Regions from separate parts of the Kurthia sp. 11kri321 genome, predicted to be linked through region 2. Evidence: riboswitches for the same ligand, from Rfam matches in the RefSeq annotation. Region 2 holds a riboswitch; each other region holds the start of a gene.

Region 1 (6,225 bases), 920 kb from region 2:
ATTGAGCAATTGTTGTTTTTAAGAAGTTTTCATCGTCACGTTCTGGGAAGTCTGGTTTGTAGTGTGCACCACGAGACTCATCACGTAATAATGCTCCTTTAGCCATAACACGCGCAAGAGCAAGCATGTTTTTCAATTGGCGAGTGAATTGAGCACCTTGGTTAGACCATTTGTTTGTATCATTGATGTTAATGTTGTTCCAACGTTGTTGTAACTCCTCTAACTTCACTAATGTTTTTTCTAAACGGTCGTTATGACGTACAACTGTTACGTTTTCAGTCATTAATTCACCAAGTTCTTTGTGTAATAGGTAAGCATTTTCTGTACCGTTAAGGTTTAGAATTTCTTCCCATTTCTCTTCTTGTTCTTTTACTGCTGCAGCGTAAAGCTCTTCTGGAAGATCTTCAACGTGCTTATCTAGGCTCTTAATATATTCAGTTGCTTTTGGACCTGCTACTGAACCACCGTAGATTGCAGAAAGTAAAGAGTTTGCACCTAGACGGTTACCACCGTGTTGAGAGTAATCACACTCACCAGCAGCGAAACATCCAGGAATTGTTGTTTGTTGATCGTAGTCTACCCATAGACCGCCCATTGAATAGTGAACAGCTGGGAAGATTTTCATTGGTACTTTATGTGGATCGTCACCAACGAATTTTTGATAGATCTCGATGATACCACCAAGTTTAATATCTAACTCGTGTGGATCTTTGTGAGATAAATCTAGGTATACAACGTTTTCACCGTTGACACCAAGTTTTTGGTTGATACATACGTCGAAGATTTCACGAGTTGCAACGTCACGAGGAACTAAGTTACCGTACGCTGGATATTTTTCTTCTAGGAAGTACCAAGGTTTACCGTCTTTGTATGTCCAAATACGGCCACCTTCACCACGTGCTGATTCTGACATTAAACGTAGTTTATCATCGCCAGGGATTGCAGTTGGGTGGATTTGGATAAATTCACCGTTTGCATATTTAGCGCCTTGTTGATAAACGATTGATGCAGCAGAACCTGTGTTGATCATTGAGTTTGTTGATTTACCAAAGATAATACCAGGGCCACCTGTAGCCATGATTACAGCATCAGAACGGAATGCTCTGATTTCATGTGTAGTTAAATCTTGTGCTGTAATACCTTTACATACGCCATTCTCATCTAATACTAAACCTAGGAATTCCCAGCCTTCGTATTTCTTAACTAGACCTTCAACTTCCCATTTACGAACTTGTTCATCTAGTGCGTAAAGAAGTTGTTGACCTGTAGTCGCGCCTGCGAATGCAGTACGGTGATGTAGTGTACCACCGAAACGACGGAAATCAAGAAGACCTTCTGGTGTACGGTTAAACATAACGCCCATACGGTCAAATAGATGGATGATACCAGGTGCAGCATCACACATTGCCTTTACTGGTGGTTGGTTTGCTAAGAAGTCTCCACCGTAAACAGTATCGTCAAAGTGAATCCATGGAGAATCCCCTTCACCTTTAGTGTTTACAGCGCCATTAATTCCACCTTGCGCACATACAGAGTGTGAGCGTTTAACAGGAACTAATGAGAATAACTCAACTTCAGTGCCTAGCTCAGCAGCTTTCATAGAAGCCATTAAACCTGCTAGACCTCCACCAACTACTATTAATTTACTTTTCGCCATTTTCCTCTCACTCCTCGTTCAATTAGTAGTCAAGCGCTTTCATACTTTCATCATAAGAGTTAATTATGCGAAAGCTAAGATCGCCATTACGCCAACTACTGATAACAGTACAAAGAAAATCATTGTAATGTAAGTTGTAACTTTTTGTGATTTTGGAGATTGAATAAGTCCCCAGCTTACTAAGAATGACCAAATACCGTTTGATAAATGGAACGTAGCTGCAATGATACCAACAATGTAGAAAATAAGCATTCCTGGATTTGATACAACGTCAGCCATTAAGTTGTAATCAATTTCGGCACCATTGATTGTTTTTTGTAAACGTGTTTGGAAGATGTGCCAAGCGATGAAAATCACAAGGAAAATACCTGTTACACGTTGTAACATGAAGAACCAGTTACGAGTTGTTCCGAAACGGTTCAAGTTTGGTTTCGCAGTGAACGCAATGTATACACCATAGAATGCATGGAACATTAATGGGATATAGATTACTACCCACTCAACGATTGGTAAGAATGGAAGACTTTCCATTGTAGCTGAAGCTTTGTTGAATGCTGCTTCACCGTTTGTAGCTGAATAGTTGATTAACAAGTGGACCGTCACGAATAGACCTACAGGAATTAGACCTAGTAGAGAATGTAGACGACGCCAGTAAAACTCTCGATCTTTCGACAAGACTGTTACCCCCCTTAATACTTAAAGTAAATCCAAGTCAAAAACTTCACGACTAATTTGTCTGACATTCTTTGACTGTTTACTTTATCATGGTACAATATTATGACAAGTTCATTGTACTCCCACTCCCAATGAACGTCAAGGTTACCAACGTTTTTCAGCAGTATCAATTACTCCGAAAAAATAGTATCAAAGTCGATTTTTCGCTATTTGAAAGCGTTTTTTTCTAAAAAGGACAAAAATTCGACAAAAAATATGAAAGAAGGATTTACACATGTCTACAATGGAAATGAAAAATGTTACAGCTTTTGGTTACGAAATTATTCGCGACCATATTCTCTCAACAATTGTTGGTAAAAATGAGGCGGATATCCTCTACTGGTGCGGTAAAGAAACTGCACGTAAGTTCCCACTACTTGAAATTGAGGAATTACCTGCCTTTTTCGCTGAGGCGTCATGGGGTGTTCTCGAGCAAACGAAATTAGGTAAGTCTGAAGCTATCTATGTCTTAACAGGCGATGCAGATATTTTAAAATTTGAACAACGCTGTTTCCGAATTGAATCTGGTTTCATCGCTGAACAAATTCAAAAACATAATGGCTTCTTAACAGAATGTTATGAAGAAGTAGATGTAAAAAAAGGTCGCGTAACATTCCAAGTGAAATGGGATTTAAAAGATCCAATTCATCAAGAAGAAGTAAAATAATGCGTACATACAAAAAGCCCCTTCAAATTCGCAAGGGACTTTTTGTTTTATCCATTTAATTTTCTATTGCCACTGCTGCTTTTGATAATTCAAACTGTTCATGTAAGGCATTCGCCGCTTTAAACATCTCTTCTTGTGGTACAACGACGGATACTTTGATTTCAGATGTGCTGACCATCTTCACCGGAATGCCTAATCTAAATAAGCAATCAAACATCGTCGCTGCAACACCTGGATTGGATGCCATACCTGAACCGACAATCGATACTTTTGCAAGTTCTAGTTCATGATCAATATAATCATAACCTAATGTATTTTTATATTCCTTTAACACATTTAATGTTTCTTCTAATTGTTCTTTTTTCACTGAAAATGATACCGTTGGTGATGCGTTTGGAATGATGGATTGTACAATGATATCCACATTGATATGGTGCTTCGCTAATGTTGTGAAGATGTTCGCTAATGACCCCATATATGCTTCGCTAAAATAAACTGTTAAACGAACGATTTCTCCTTCGAATGCTACTCCTCGTACAACTAAATCTTTTTCCATTTGAACTTCCTCCTTTAAAACGGTTCCTTCTACTTGTTCATAACTTGAACGAACAGACATGGGCATTTGATAATTTTTCGCTAATTCAACAGAGCGTGGATGTAAAACACCTGCTCCTAAATGTGCTAATTCGAGCATTTCATCATAACTTAATTCTGCTAATTTACGTGCATTTGGTACGAAGCGTGGATCACTTGTATAAACCCCATCAACATCGGTATAAATATCACAGCGTTCTGCTTGAATCGCAGCTGCAATCGCGACAGCTGTTGTATCTGAGCCACCTCGACCAAGTGTCGTAATATTACCTTCATGATCAATCCCTTGAAAACCTGCTACAACGGCTACTTTCCCTTCATTTAAACAGGTCGTGATTTTCTCACAATCAATCTGTTCAATGCGTGCATTACTCGCAACATCATCGGTCATCATACCTGCCTGCCACCCTGTAAAAGACTGCGCAGGTACATCTAATTGGTGAAGCGCCATCGTCAGTAAAGCTGTTGTAACTTGTTCACCTGTAGATAGTAGTACATCCATCTCACGTTTTGATGGATGTGTCGATACATGGTTCGCCATCTCGACTAAATGATCTGTCGTTTTTCCCATCGCTGAAACGACAACAACCACTTTATTCCCCACTTCCACTTCTTGTAAAACTCTTTTCGCTACATTTTGAATACGTTCCGGTGTTGCCACCGATGTGCCACCAAATTTCATAACATAAGTTCCCATACGTTCTCCCCCTACATATTGTAATGTGGGTTCTCTCAATAAAAAAAGCAGCCAAACATCGAAATGTTGGGCTGCTTATGCATGTCTATTCAAAAATGAACATTCATGTGAGATAGCCCTCCAGAGTGTACACTCTGACAATTCTGCATTTATTCAATACAGAACCAGCAATGAAGTCGTAGTTCCTTCATCACTTCGGCAGTTTCCCCTTTCACCTTCTTTCACTGAGTTACTACACTCTCAAAAAGGCTACTCTTGACACCTGCTCCTCTATCATCACTTTTTCAGTGATTTTTAATTAACGTTACTTTATCACAATATTTGGCAAAAGACAATTATTTTTTCAGAAAATGCGCAATTACGGCACTAGCCAGATTTTTCGGTAATCCAGCAGCAATTAATTCTTCTTCTGTTGCCTCTTTAATTTTTTTCATCGAACCAAAGTGTTTTAACATTTGCTGTTTCCGCTTTGGCCCAACACCTGGAATGTCATCAAGTTGCGAAGTGAGTGCATTCTTCTCACGTAATTGACGGTGAAAATTAATCGCAAATCGATGCACTTCATCTTGAATACGTTGCAGCAAATAGAACCCTTCACTCGTTCTTTTCAGTGGAATAACTTGTGGCGGATTACCATAAAGTAACTGGGCTGTCTTATGCTTATCATCTTTTGCAAGACCTGCAATCGGAATATCAAGGCCTAGTTCATCTTCAAGTACTTCACGCGCGACTTCCATCTGTCCTTTCCCACCATCTGTTACAAGTAGATCTGGAAGTGGTAGTCCTTCTTTTACAACACGTTGATAACGTCTTCTTAATACTTCACGCATCGCACCGTAATCATCATGCGCAGAAGCTGTTTGAATTTTAAATTTACGATAGTCTTTTTTACGCGGGCGACCATCTTCAAATACGACCATCGCAGATACCGTATCCGAACCGAAAATATGTGAGTTATCAAATGCTTCAATGCGAAGTGGTGTTTGAATATTCATCGCATCACCTAATTCTTCACATGCACCAATTGTTCGCTCTTCTTGGCGCTGTAGCATATTAAATTTCTCATCAATTTTCACATGCGCATTTTGTGTTGCTAAATCGAGCATTTCTTTTTTATAGCCGCGATGTGGCGCATGTACTTTAATGTCTAAAGCCTGTTGCAACATCTCTGCGTCCACTTCTTTTGGTATGATAATTTCAGACGGTTTTAAATGGTTCGCTTCTTCATAAAAACGCGCAATAAAAGTTGTAAATTCGTCTAGTGGTTCACCATATGAAGGGAATAATGATACATCGCGCTCAATCAACTTCCCTTGACGAATAAAGAATACTTGAACACACATCCATCCTTTATCCACTGCAAAACCAAAAATATCACGATTCGTAAAGTCCGTCGTCTTCGTAATTTTTTGTTTCGCCATAATTTGGTCGATATTCGCAATTTGATCGCGTAACTCTTTTGCTCGTTCAAAATCGAGTGCTTCAGATGCTTTATACATCTTTTCCTCTAGTTCCGTCTTTACATGCTCATGTCCGCCATTTAAAAAGTCTGTAATCTCTTGAATCATCTCTTTATATGCATCTTTTGGTACATCTTTTACACAAGGGGCTAAACATTGTCCCATATGATAATATAGACAGACACGATTAGGCATGACATCACATTTTCGCAGTGGATAGATACGGTCTAATAACTTTTTCGTTTCTGCTGCTGCATAAGCATTCGGGTAGGGTCCAAAATATTTTGCACGGTCTTTCTTAACTTTTCGCACCATTAACAAACGTGGATGCGGTTCATTTGTTATTTTCAAATAAGGATACGTTTTATCATCTTTTAACATGATATTATATTTTGGATCATGTAATTTAATTAAGTTCAATTCAAGTAAAAAAGCC
Region 2 (6,225 bases):
TCTACAGGTTTTCCAAGTTCCTTTGTTGGGTGGGTAATATAGTTTCCATGTTGGTCAATAATAGAGATAAAACCCTTCTTGCCGATTTTCACTTCATTCGCTAATTTTTGGAATGAATTAATCGACATATCGATACCGACAACACCCATATCATTCGGTAACTTTTTTGAAATGGTAATAACCAATTTATTATCTAAAGCAGAGATATAGGGGTCTGAAATTGAATAATCTTGTTCATTTAAAGCCCCTTTATACCACGGACGTTCTATTGGGTTATAATCTTTTGGATAAATGTAGTAAGGCATTTGAATCATATCGCCCTTCGCAGACCCAACATACGCAATCTGTACATCATTATGTCCTTCTGCATACTCACTTAAGACTGTTCGTACTTCAGATTTCTTATCCATTTTTAAAGGCAGTTTTGAGATGCGATCTGCTAAATAATCAATATCATCTATTTTACTTTGTAATGTATTTGTGATATTTGCGTTCAGTATATCTGAACTAGAATGCGCATATCCACCTTGCTGTTCAATTACAAGAGATTTGATATTTTGAAATGCTACAGTACTGATAATCATGCTAGGAATGATTAAGATTGCCAAAAACGAAATAATTAGTTTGGTGCGCAAGCGCATATTTTTCAACATTTTCTAATAACCTTCTTTCATAAAATACATATACATTAGTATCGGAACAAAATATGTATTATAAACAAAAATGATGAATTCAAGTCATAATAAAAGAAAATTAACATTTTATAGTGTTTTTTAGTAAAAAAACTAATATTTTGTATAGGTTAATTAATGATTAGGAGTATGATAAATATACTAAAATAAAAATAATGGAATTAAAGGTATTAAATGTAATTTTGGTGTAAAAAAACAGCTTACAAAATAATGTAAGCTGTTTTATATATTGGTTGATACGATTAGTAAACTTTGTCACCGTTGAAAATTGAGTTTTTAACGATTACATAATCAACTGTACGGATAGCATCTAGTTTTGTGCCGCCAGCGTAAGAAATTGATGATTGAAGATCTTGTTGCATCTCAACTAATGTATCTTTTAAAGCACCTTTGTGCTCCACATACATTTTCTTACCTTCAACATTCTTCTTTTCACCTTTTTGGAATTCAGAAGCTGAGCCGAAGTATTCTTTTACTTTTTTACCATCGACTTCAACTGTTTTACCAGGTGACTCTTCATGACCTGCGAATAATGAACCAATCATAACCATTGAAGCACCAAAACGAATTGATTTTGCGATATCGCCATGTGTACGAATACCACCATCTGCGATAATTGGTTTCGTTGCAGCTTTTGAGCACCAACGTAAAGCAGCTAATTGCCAGCCACCTGTACCAAAGCCTGTTTTGATTTTTGTAATACATACTTTACCTGGTCCGATTCCTACTTTTGTAGCGTCAGCGCCAGCATTTTCAAGTTCACGAACTGCTTCAGGTGTACCAACATTACCCGCGATTACGAATGCGTTTGGTAGTAGACCTTTGATGTGTTGGATCATGTTGATGACTGCATTTGAATGACCATGTGCAATATCAATTGTAATGAATTCAGGTGTTAAACCTAAAGCAGCTAATTCTTCTACGAATGTATATTCTTCTGGTTTTACACCTACGCTAATTGATGCGATTAAACCTTTTGATTGCATGTCTTTAATAAAGCCAATACGTTTTTCAGGGTTGAAGCGGTGCATAATGTAGAAGTAACCATCTTCTGCTAATTTTGTAGCAATTGTTTCATCAATGATTGTTTGCATATTTGCAGGAACAACCGGTAATTTAAATTTATGTCCACCAAGCTCGATTGTTGTATCACACTCCGAGCGGCTATTTACGATACACTTTGCTGGTACTAATTGAATGTCTTCATAATCAAATACGTTATCCATTGTTTAAAATACACTCCTAAAGGCGAATATTATTTTTGTTGGGACTATAAATGTTCGTCCTTTGGTAATTTACCTCATTTTCAAAGTCATGTCAAAGGTTTTGTGTATAAATATTTAGAAAATTTTTTGATGTTCACACAAATTGAACAATTTAAGACTTGTAAATGCTTTCATTTTAAGTTATAAAAACGAATAAAATACGTGGAAGTATGAAACTATCAAGACGAAGTGATAACAATATGATAAAATTAGAATTTAAAGAGTAGTAAAATATATACAGTTATTGATTGCTTTATTCATAGATTGAAATACGGAAAGAGCAAGTGAGAAAGGAAGTTAGTCATGCGACAATTAGAAATAGAATTACGTGAACTTTTAATTGGTGCACCACCGATTAAAATTATGACAGAAGAAGAGATGGAAGAATTCGGAGAGATTGTAGATGCACATCGCGAAATCTCTTATGGACAAGTTGAAGTGTCAGATGAAGGGAAAATTACATCATTAATTATTGATTTAGAAGCCATTTTAGAAAATAATGATGTATCTTTAGATGAATATGAAGAACTATCAGCTGAAGATTTAAAAGAGATTGCTCAAGATTTTGTAGATGAATATGGTCAAAAGAATTTACAGTTAACTTCTTTTTCTGAGTGGGGCGATCAAACTTTTTTATTAACTTTTGAGGCAATGGATGTGCAGTATCAAATCCCACTACCTGATTCAGGTGCAACAATTGAGATGAATAAACAAGGTTTTGTATTATCCGCAACATTCAATCAATCTTATTATCAATTAACACATCCGAAACTTACAGTCGATGCAGATGTGGCATTGATGATTTATAAAAATAGAATGTTAGTTGAATTAGCTGCTTTCCAACAAGAAGATGAAATTCGATTAATGTACTATCCTAAAAATTTAAATGAAGTAGTTGGCGCAAACGGAGATATTATTTCATTAAATCAATTTTTAGAGAACGGTCCTGTTGAATTAGAAAAAGTTCCACCTGTTATGGAAATGTATGATGAAGCAATTTTGTTAGGTATTACACCGGATATGAATAAAGTTGAAGAAGAAAATACAGTTACATATGAACAATCTGACCAACATTATGTTAAATTCGATATGTCTGATGAACATCAATTGATTATTGATTCTACTCTGCCATTCAAAGAAGGGGACGAATACACACTAGATGAACTTCGTAAACGTGCAATTGCCTTTTTAGAATCCAAAGTAGGAAATGTGTCTGAACATTATTTATTAGAAGATGCATTTGTTGAAGAAGATTTAGAAGATGATGAAGATGATGAGTTAACAGAAGAGGAAATTGAGATGTTAAAAGCTCTATCAGCAGAAGATGGTGAGGATGAAGAGGAAGATGACGAAGATGATTCTTATGCTTTCGAACCATTTGTGACTTTTACATTCCACCGTTACATTAATGGCATTCCACTAAGTGAATATACAGCAAATATTGATATGGGTATTTATTCAGGTCGTGTAACAGATGCAGTGATTCCAATGTTAAAAGAAGAGCATATTGAGAATATGTCAATGGAACCAACAATTACATTAGAAGAAGCAAATGAAATTTATAAAGACTCCATTAAGATGGAATTAGCACGTGTTCCATATGAAGATGAAGAATTTACAAAATATGAATTATGCTATGTTGTAAAAGAAAAAGAAGTGGGACAACGCATTGAGAGAATTGATGCAGAGAATGGAAATATTTTTTATTATGATCAATTAGATGATATTGAATACGAAGAATAAATACATAAATTTTTATTTTAAAATAAAAAATTTATATTTTTCTTTTTTTCAGTATATTGACATAAAATAGTCTATAAAGTAGACTATTGTTAATTATAACAAACGAATATGACCTCACATTGACACAATTGTGAGGTAGAGGCGCGATATTTATTAGTAAGTAGCGGAGTACGAGAATACAAAGATGCTACTTAGAAGGAGATGTCGCCGAAGTGTATGGTGGGTTCTCAACATCATATGCTGGGTCTGCAATTAATAGTTGCAGGACTGTCTTACTTTTTTTACCCGAATAAAGTAAGTTGAGCTATCTCAATTGGGCAATGATGAGGATTTTTAGAAGGACTATACCAAAAGGTCTGGAGAAGTATCTCATCCACCTTTTGTTATAGTCCTTTTCGTTTTCACAATGGGAACATATTTAAAGGAGAGGTACAAATGAAAAAATCATGGGGAATATTTACAGCACTATTACTTGTGCTTGTAGTTGCACTAGCAGGATGTGGCTCAGGAGATTCGGAAAAATCGGAATCTTCAGGCGATAAAGAGAAAGAAAAGTTCACAGTCGGTATGGAAGCAGGCTATGCACCATTCAACTGGACACAAAAAGATGACGCGAACGGCGCTGTAAAAATCGAAGGTAATGCAGAGTATGCGGGCGGTTATGATGTACAAATTGCTAAAAAAATCGCAGATAGTTTAGACCGTGAATTAGTAATTGTAAAAACAGAGTGGGATGGTTTAATTCCAGCACTTATTTCAGGGAAAATTGACGCAGTAATTGCAGGTATGTCACCAACAGAAGAACGTAAAAAAACAATTGATTTCTCAGATATTTATTACACTTCAAATCTTGTAATGGTCGTGAAAAAAGGCGGTAAATACGACAATGCTACATCAATTCAAGATTTCAAAGGTGCTAAAGTAACAGGTCAGTTAAATACGTCACACTATACAGTAATTGATCAAATTGATGGTGTTCAAAAACAACCAGCTTCAGATAATTTCTCAGCAATGCGTGTAGCACTCGAATCAGGAAAAATTGATGCATATGTGTCAGAACGTCCAGAAGGTTTATCTGCTTCAGCAGCAAACGACAAATTTAAAATGATTGAGTTCAAAGACGGTTCAGGTTTCAAAGCTGATAAAGCAGAATTCTCAATCGCAGTTGGTGTGAAAAAAGGTAGTGAGTTAGCAGAGCAAGTGAATAAAGCATTAGCAGGTATTTCAGAAGAAGAGCGTCAAAAGATTATGGAAACAGAGATTAAAAACCAACCAGCAGCAAAATAGAACGTACGTGGCTACCGACTGTCTTGTTTAGTCGGTAGTTTGTGTTTTTATAGGGGGAGAACGAAATGAGTCTAGAATGGCTATTTGAAATTGCTAAAGATAATTGGCAAATGTTTTTACGTGGCGCAGGAATGACGATGTTTATTGCCACCGTCAGTACCATTCTGGGGGCAGTCATCGGATTATTAATTGGGGTAATTGATACGATTCCGAAAACAAAATCAGCATTTAAAATGACCGTGTTAAAAATTATTCGTGTCATCTTACGAATCTATGTAGAATTCTTCCGTGGCACACCGATGATGGTACAAGCGATGGTTGTATTCTACGGATTCCCATTGATTATGCAGTCAATTAAAGAATCAATCGGAACTGATTTTGGTGTGACAGGTGATATGAATCGTACAGTTGCGGCAGTATTAGTTGTATCGCTGAATACAGGGGCTTACATGGCAGAAATCGTACGTGGTGGTATTGTCAGTGTGGATAAAGGACAATTCGAAGCAGCACAAGCAATTGGTATGAATCACTGGAAAACGATGATTCATGTTGTATTACCACAAGTTTTACGCAATATTTTACCAGCTACAGGTAACCAATTCGTTATGAATATTAAAGATACATCTGTATTAAATGTAATCGGTGTAACCGAGTTATACTTCGTCACAAAGTCAATTGCAGGTGCGAACTTTAGATACTTTGAATCGTTCTTCGTAGCATGTTTAATCTATCTAGTCTTAACGATTGTTGTGACACAGATTCTACGATTCTTTGAACGTAAATTAGGTGGCACAGCCAACTATCAAATGTTAGATATTCCGCAGCCTAGAAGAGCTGAAGGACCAATGAAGTAGGGAGGGAATTTACATTGAGTACAGTCATCGATATTAAAAATTTAAGTAAATCCTTCGGGTCACATGAAGTCTTGAAGGACATTAACTTTTCAGTTGAAAAAGGAGAAGTTGTGACCGTTATTGGTTCTTCAGGTTCAGGTAAATCTACTTTATTACGTTGTTTAAATTTACTTGAAACACCAGATGGTGGTGAAGTGAATTATGAAGGTCAAAATGTATTAACACATATGGAAGATGTGAATGAGTACCGAACAAAGTTAGGAATGGTGTTCCAACAGTTTAATTTATTTAATAACTGCAATGTTTTACAAAACTGCACATTGGGACAAATTAAAGTATTAAAACGCTCAAAACAACAAGCAGAAGAAATTGCGAAAGAATATC
Region 3 (6,225 bases), 240 kb from region 2:
TTTCTACATAAAAAAGCACTCGGAAATCCCGAGTGCTTTTTGCTATTCTTCTGTATAAAGATTTTTAGTCGGTTCCACATCTGCCTCTGTTAATTTAACCATTTTCGTTTTGTTTTTGATTTTATAACCGAACCACAGTAAGAAGAAAATCGGTAAACCAATATAAGAAACAAGTAGTTCATACCAACTAAATTGCCCATCTTCAAATGCAAAATAACTTTGTCCGAAGACAACTAATGCACACAGGATGAATGCGAATAATGGACCAAATGGGAAAAATCTCGATTTATATGGTAATACTTCATCTAAGTTCTTCCCTTGCGCAATCAGTGCTTTTCGGAAACGGTAGTGACTGGCTGCAATACCTAACCATGCGATAAAACCACACATACCCGAAGCACTTAATAACCAAATATATACTTGTTCACCGAAAATAGATGTTAAGAATGATAAACTTGCGACAATGACCGTTGCGATTAAAGCTGCAAATGGTACACCGCGACGATTTAACTTTTTAAAGATTTTTGGTGCTTTACCTTCCATCGCTAAATCCCAAAGCATACGTGATGAAGCATATAAACCAGAGTTACCAGCAGATAAAATCGCTGTTAAAACAACTGCATTCATAATCGAAGCTGCAAAAGCAATACCTGCATTTTCAAATACAAGCGTAAACGGACTTGTCGTAACCGTCTCTCCATCATTGATTAGACGACTATCTGTATAAGGAATTAATAAGCCAATCGCTAAAATGGCTAAGATATAGAATAATAAAATACGCCAAAAGATTTGCTTCACTGCTTTTGGAATCGATTTGCCTGGATCTTTTGTTTCACCAGCTGTAATACCGATTAACTCTGTTCCTTGGAATGAGAATCCTGCTGCTAAGAAAATACCGAGTGTCGCAAAGAATCCACCGTGGAATGGACCATCACCTGCAAAGAAATTCGTAAAACCAACAGGTGCTTTACCTCCTAAGATACCAAAAATCATTAAAATACTAACGATTAAGAAGATGACAATTGTCGCTACTTTAATGAATGCGAACCAATACTCACTTTCACCAAAACTTTTCACCGATAAGTAGTTTAACAAGAAAATAATAGCTAAGAATGATACACTCCAAATCCATGAAGCTGTATCAGGGAACCAATATTTCATAACGATTGAAACAGCTGCAATTTCAGCTGCGATTGTAATTGCCCAGTTATACCAATAGTTCCATCCTAATGCAAATCCAAGTGCTGGATCGATAAACTTTGTTGCATACGTACTAAACGAACCTGAAACAGGCATATACGCAGCCATCTCTCCTAAACTTGTCATTAAGAAAAATACCATAATACCGATTAAACCATATGCTAATAGCGCTCCACCTGGTCCAGCCTGTGCGATTGAGTTACCACTTGCAAGTAGTAAACCTGTCCCAATCGTACCGCCGAGTGAAATCATCATAATGTGACGACTTTTTAGTCCTCTTTTTAGAGTTGTAGGCGCTTCTTGACTTGCTTTTGTACGACTCATTTCATTTCCTCTTTCCTTTTATTGCAGGGAATATGTTAGTTGAGGTGTTCGTAAGTGATTATTTCCTGGAAAATAAAAATACCATCTCAAGCAATCTTGGATGGTTGTAATCACACAATGACACTCATCAACCTTGAAAAAGATAGCTCAACACACCCTCACAGATGTGACAGTTCTGCACCTATTAAGCGACAGCCCCAGCAGTTGATTGTAAAAGCAATCCACCACTTCGGCAAAAAATCCTTTCATATAATGTCACCAATGCTTTTACATCTCGACTATATTACTTTTATTTTTTGCGACCTCTACCTCATCGAACGGATGAGGCATTGCAATATTTATATTATTTCTACTATTATCTTAATATATTCTACAGACGAATTCAAGACATAAAAACTCTCAACTATTATACAATTAAGACTTTCGTGAAACGAATTTGTTATTGAATAGGTAGGGGCATAATGTTACGATAAATCAAATATTATATATAGGAGGAAAGTTATGTCGCCTACAGAAAATGTTGCTTCAAAAAAACTTAAATGGACCTCAACAACATGGCTTCTTGTACTTGGAATTGTCTTCATTGCATTAACCCTTCGTTCTCCCCTAACATCTGTTGGTCCTGTAATCGAGGATATTCGAAACTCATTACATATTTCAAATGTAGTAGCTGGCTTTATTACAACCATTCCTCTACTTGCATTTGCTATCGTGTCACCAATCGTACCGAAAATATCGCGTAGAATTACGGTTGAACGCTCTCTATTCTTATCTATGATTATCTTAGTCGTGGGTATGGCACTTCGTTCAAGTGGCGTGACATCGTTATTATTTATCGGTACTACCTTAATCGGAATCGGAATTGCATTTGGCAATGTACTATTACCTAGTCTAATCAAACTTAAATTTCCATTCCAAGTAGGTTTACTTACAGCAATCTATACAGTCGCAATGAACTCATCAGCCAGTATTGCAGCTGGTGTAAGTTATCCATTATCAACATTGTCATTCGGTTGGCAAGGTTCTTTAGGTGTGTGGATTATTTTAGCGATTGCCGCTGTTTTCATCTGGCTTCCGCAAACACGAAATATCTCTAAAGAAGAAATTGCACCGACTACTGCTCAAAAAGAAAAGAAACAAATGTGGCGCTATCCGCTCGCATGGGTCATTATGATTTCGATGGGTTTCCAATCGATGATTTTCTATACAACTGCAGCATGGGTCCCAGAGATGTTTAAAGAACAAGGTATGACAGCTGCTCAAGCTGGATTAATGTTCTCCATTATGCAAGTATCTCAAATTCCAATGACATTCATTACACCGATTTTAGCAGGCCGTCTAAAAGACCAGCGTCCTGTTGTTGCAATGTTTGCAGTCTTTTACATCGTTGGATTTGCTGGATTAATTATGGGCTGGACAGATTATTCTGTTATCTGGATGATTCTATTAGGTGCTGCAGGCGGTGCTTCATTTAGTATGTGTATGATGTTCTTCTCACTTCGTTCACGCGACTCATTCGAAGCAGCAGACTTATCTGGTTTCGCCCAATCACTTGGTTATCTAATCGCCGCTGTTGGGCCTGTACTCTATGGTTTCATTCACGATGTTTACCACAGTTACGATGCAGCAAATATTATGTATATTTTCGTTGTCGCAATCTCTTTAACTGCAAGCTTCATTGCAGCGAAAGATCGTTACGTGACAAATGACTAACTAAAAAAAGCTAGGATTTATGTATGAAATATACATGGAACTGACCTAAATTAATGAGACAAATAAAAACACCTTTCGTTGAAAAACGGTATTAAACCTAGTAAATCAACGTTGAGGTGTTTTTTCTATGGAGACAAGAGTAAGCTATCCAGCGGAAGTGAAAATGAAAGCAATTGAAATGAAGTGGTTAGGCATTCCTGCAAAGCAAATAATGGACGAATTGAATATTAAAAATGTTAGTCAATTAAAAACATGGATGAAGTGGTATAAAACCGGCGAAATACATCGACTTCATCAGCCGGTGGGGAAACAATATTCATTCGGAAAAGGGCCGGAGTTTGATTCAGAGGAATCCCGTTTACAGACTGAAAATCGTTATCTAAAACAGAAAGTGCAAGTGCTAAAAAAGTACAAGGAAGTGGAAAGGAAGTGGAAAGGAAGTGGTTGGACAAGCATTTGTAGAATTATTAGAGACACTTAGAAGTCAAATTTCTGTACGAAGAATCTGTGAATTAATGGGTGTAGCAAGAGCCACATATTATCGTTGGAGAAAACGGTTCAAAAAATCATGCAAAAATATAATTGGTCATGTCGTGTAAAAGTAAAGAAACGCAAGCGAAATGGGCAACCAACGAGTATAGCACCTAATCATTTAGAGAGGAATTTCCACGCTACTTAGCCACTTCAAAAGCTCGTAACAGATATTACTTACTTGCCTTTTGGTCAATCGATGTTATATCTTTCAAGTATTATGGACTTATACAACGGCGAAATTATTGCGTACACAATTGGAACGACACAGGATACACTATTCGTATTGGACACACTGAATCAAGTAGAAGGAATCTTAAGTGAGGCGATTCTTCATAGCGTTCAAAGGTCGGTCTATACATCTTACGAATATCAAAAACAAGTAAAAGAAAAAGGAATTACCATGAGCATGTCCCGTAAAGGCACGCCAGCTGATAATTCCCCACTCGAAACGTTTCACTACTCACTAAAGTCCGAAACATTCTATCTCAACGTAATCCACAGCACAACGAATGCATGTGTGATTCGAATCGTCGAAAAGTATATAAATTATTATAACAATATCCGTATTCAAACGAAACTAAACAACCAGTCGCCGGTGCAATATCGTCAACTGGCTGTTTAGAAGGTGTTTTCTTACTGTCTCAAAAAAGGCAGTCAGTGCCTTTGTATTACAGCTTTTCTTTCGTATTTTAATCTATTGCTTCAATTTATGTTATTTTTTTAATGTTCTATTATTAAATTAATTATTTATCTAAAAACGAAAAAAACTAGAAATGATGATATTAAACACCATTTCTAGTTTTTTCATTTTAAATTATTTATAAACCACTATCAATTATTAATTTATACTGCTCAGAATCAACTTCATGCTGTAAAATGAAAAATTCATTATTTGAATATGTTATATCTTCTTTTTCTGGATTTACATTGTATTTAGATTCTAAAATTTGTTTCTTAAATTGATTATTGTCTAGTGTGAAAATATAGAATTTATTATTTTCCAATGTTATAAATGCATTTTCATCATAATATTTTAGATAACCTATATTTACTTTATTTTTATTTGGAAAAGCATTGATATTTTTTTTATTTTTTAAATCATAAATCATTAATTTATTTAAATCTAAATCTTCGTCATCTAGATATTCTACATAGGCAATAAAATTCTGATTAACTAGAGTTGGCCATCCGGCTGCTGTTGTTGGAATAGGATATGATTTCAGTTTATTTTTCTTAATATCATATGTTTTAAGGACAGCTGTTTTTGATTCTTTTTCAACATATACCATGTTGTCATTTTTAATGAAATAGTCTGAATTTAACCACTCATAATTTTTGATATTTTGAACTTTTATTTCTTTTTGTTGTTCTAAATCATATAAAATCATTGAAGTTTTTTCAGTATCTTTAATATGTTCTGTCCACGTAACATATTTTCCTGAGATTTCAGGGAATTCTTTACTGATTTTATCATCTGTAGAGCCAAATGAAATTGTTTGTTGTGTTAATTCGTTAAAGGCATATAATGTATTGTTTTCTCCAAAGTCATCACCATCTACCCAAATAATCCATTCTTTATCAGCTTTTAGACCTTGTGTAGCTGCAACTGGATATTTCGAGTGAAAGATTGTTTTGTACTTTCCGTTTTCTCGGTTTATTTGAATAACTTGATTAGAAATAGAATCTGAATTTGGATCATCTACAGTAGCGTAAATAAATTCTTCTGTTGTAACATAGCTTGTTGGTTCTGTATAAGGTAATTTGATTGTTTTGTTTTTTTCTTCATCTTGTATAGTTAAATAATTTGTAGGGTTTTTTGTTATATGTTTTGTTTTATTTTTTTCTTCTTTTGAAAGTATTGTTAAAAAGATAACAATAATAATTAGTAATACAATAATACTTAGAAATAATATTTTTTTCTTCAATTAGTCCACTCCAATTACCAAATCATTACGGCATTATTGCCTTCAACATCGGCATTATACACAGACTTTGTAACACCATTTTTAGTTTTGCTACCTAAATCTGTCCAATAAGCTTTGCCTCCAGTAAATTCTGTATGATGATTAGGATCTATTAAACGTACTTTTTTATCTTTAGTCTTATATCCACTTACAGTAACATAATGTCTATAGTTTTTAGTATATTTTTTATTTAATTTGTAAGTTCTAGTCAATAATATCGGTGCAGTAGAGTTACTACTTAATGTAGATGTTATACGTGATGCAATTTTATCTTCAGGTTTTGAAAATTGTGATACATTTCCCATGATGTAAGGAGTATCTTTAAATTTTAAAGCAGTTTTATATTTATTTAGTCCTGATGTAAGATAAGTAGAAGATGTTCCGCCTTTATTTGGTAAGGTACCAATTGTATTACCGAAGTGTTCCTGAGTAGGCAACTTCTCTTTTGAATTTATTTTTGTTTTATGAAAACTTAAAGCGGATATTCCAG

What was found. Region 2 has a riboswitch for lysine ahead of ASO14_RS14715 (transporter substrate-binding domain-containing protein). Riboswitches for the same ligand answer to the same signal wherever they lie in the genome.
Region 1: linked by a shared signal. The riboswitch ahead of ASO14_RS04640 (aspartate kinase) and the one ahead of ASO14_RS14715 (transporter substrate-binding domain-containing protein) in region 2 are both predicted to bind lysine.
Region 3: linked by a shared signal. The riboswitch ahead of ASO14_RS13475 (amino acid permease) and the one ahead of ASO14_RS14715 (transporter substrate-binding domain-containing protein) in region 2 are both predicted to bind lysine.

The regions. Positions count from the first base shown of each region.
Region 1 is NZ_CP013217.1:901,070-907,294, reverse strand. Features, by position in the region: gene sdhA (succinate dehydrogenase flavoprotein subunit) at 1-1,657, opposite strand, end outside; gene ASO14_RS04650 (succinate dehydrogenase cytochrome b558 subunit) at 1,721-2,332, opposite strand; gene ASO14_RS04645 (YslB family protein) at 2,607-3,038, shown strand; gene ASO14_RS04640 (aspartate kinase) at 3,094-4,329, opposite strand; lysine riboswitch at 4,435-4,610, opposite strand; gene uvrC (excinuclease ABC subunit UvrC) at 4,665-6,225, opposite strand, start outside.
Region 2 is NZ_CP013217.1:2,942,356-2,948,580, forward strand. Features, by position in the region: gene ASO14_RS14700 (methyl-accepting chemotaxis protein) at 1-653, opposite strand, end outside; gene guaC (GMP reductase) at 935-1,918, opposite strand; gene ASO14_RS14710 (hypothetical protein) at 2,261-3,700, shown strand; lysine riboswitch at 3,829-4,015, shown strand; gene ASO14_RS14715 (transporter substrate-binding domain-containing protein) at 4,136-4,987, shown strand; gene ASO14_RS14720 (amino acid ABC transporter permease) at 5,053-5,841, shown strand; gene ASO14_RS14725 (amino acid ABC transporter ATP-binding protein) at 5,856-6,225, shown strand, end outside.
Region 3 is NZ_CP013217.1:2,699,007-2,705,231, forward strand. Features, by position in the region: gene ASO14_RS13475 (amino acid permease) at 43-1,524, opposite strand; lysine riboswitch at 1,660-1,840, opposite strand; gene ASO14_RS13480 (CynX/NimT family MFS transporter) at 2,026-3,237, shown strand; partial or broken gene ASO14_RS14880 (IS3 family transposase) at 3,365-4,393, shown strand; gene ASO14_RS13490 (hypothetical protein) at 4,590-5,696, opposite strand; gene ASO14_RS13495 (C39 family peptidase) at 5,711-6,225, opposite strand, start outside.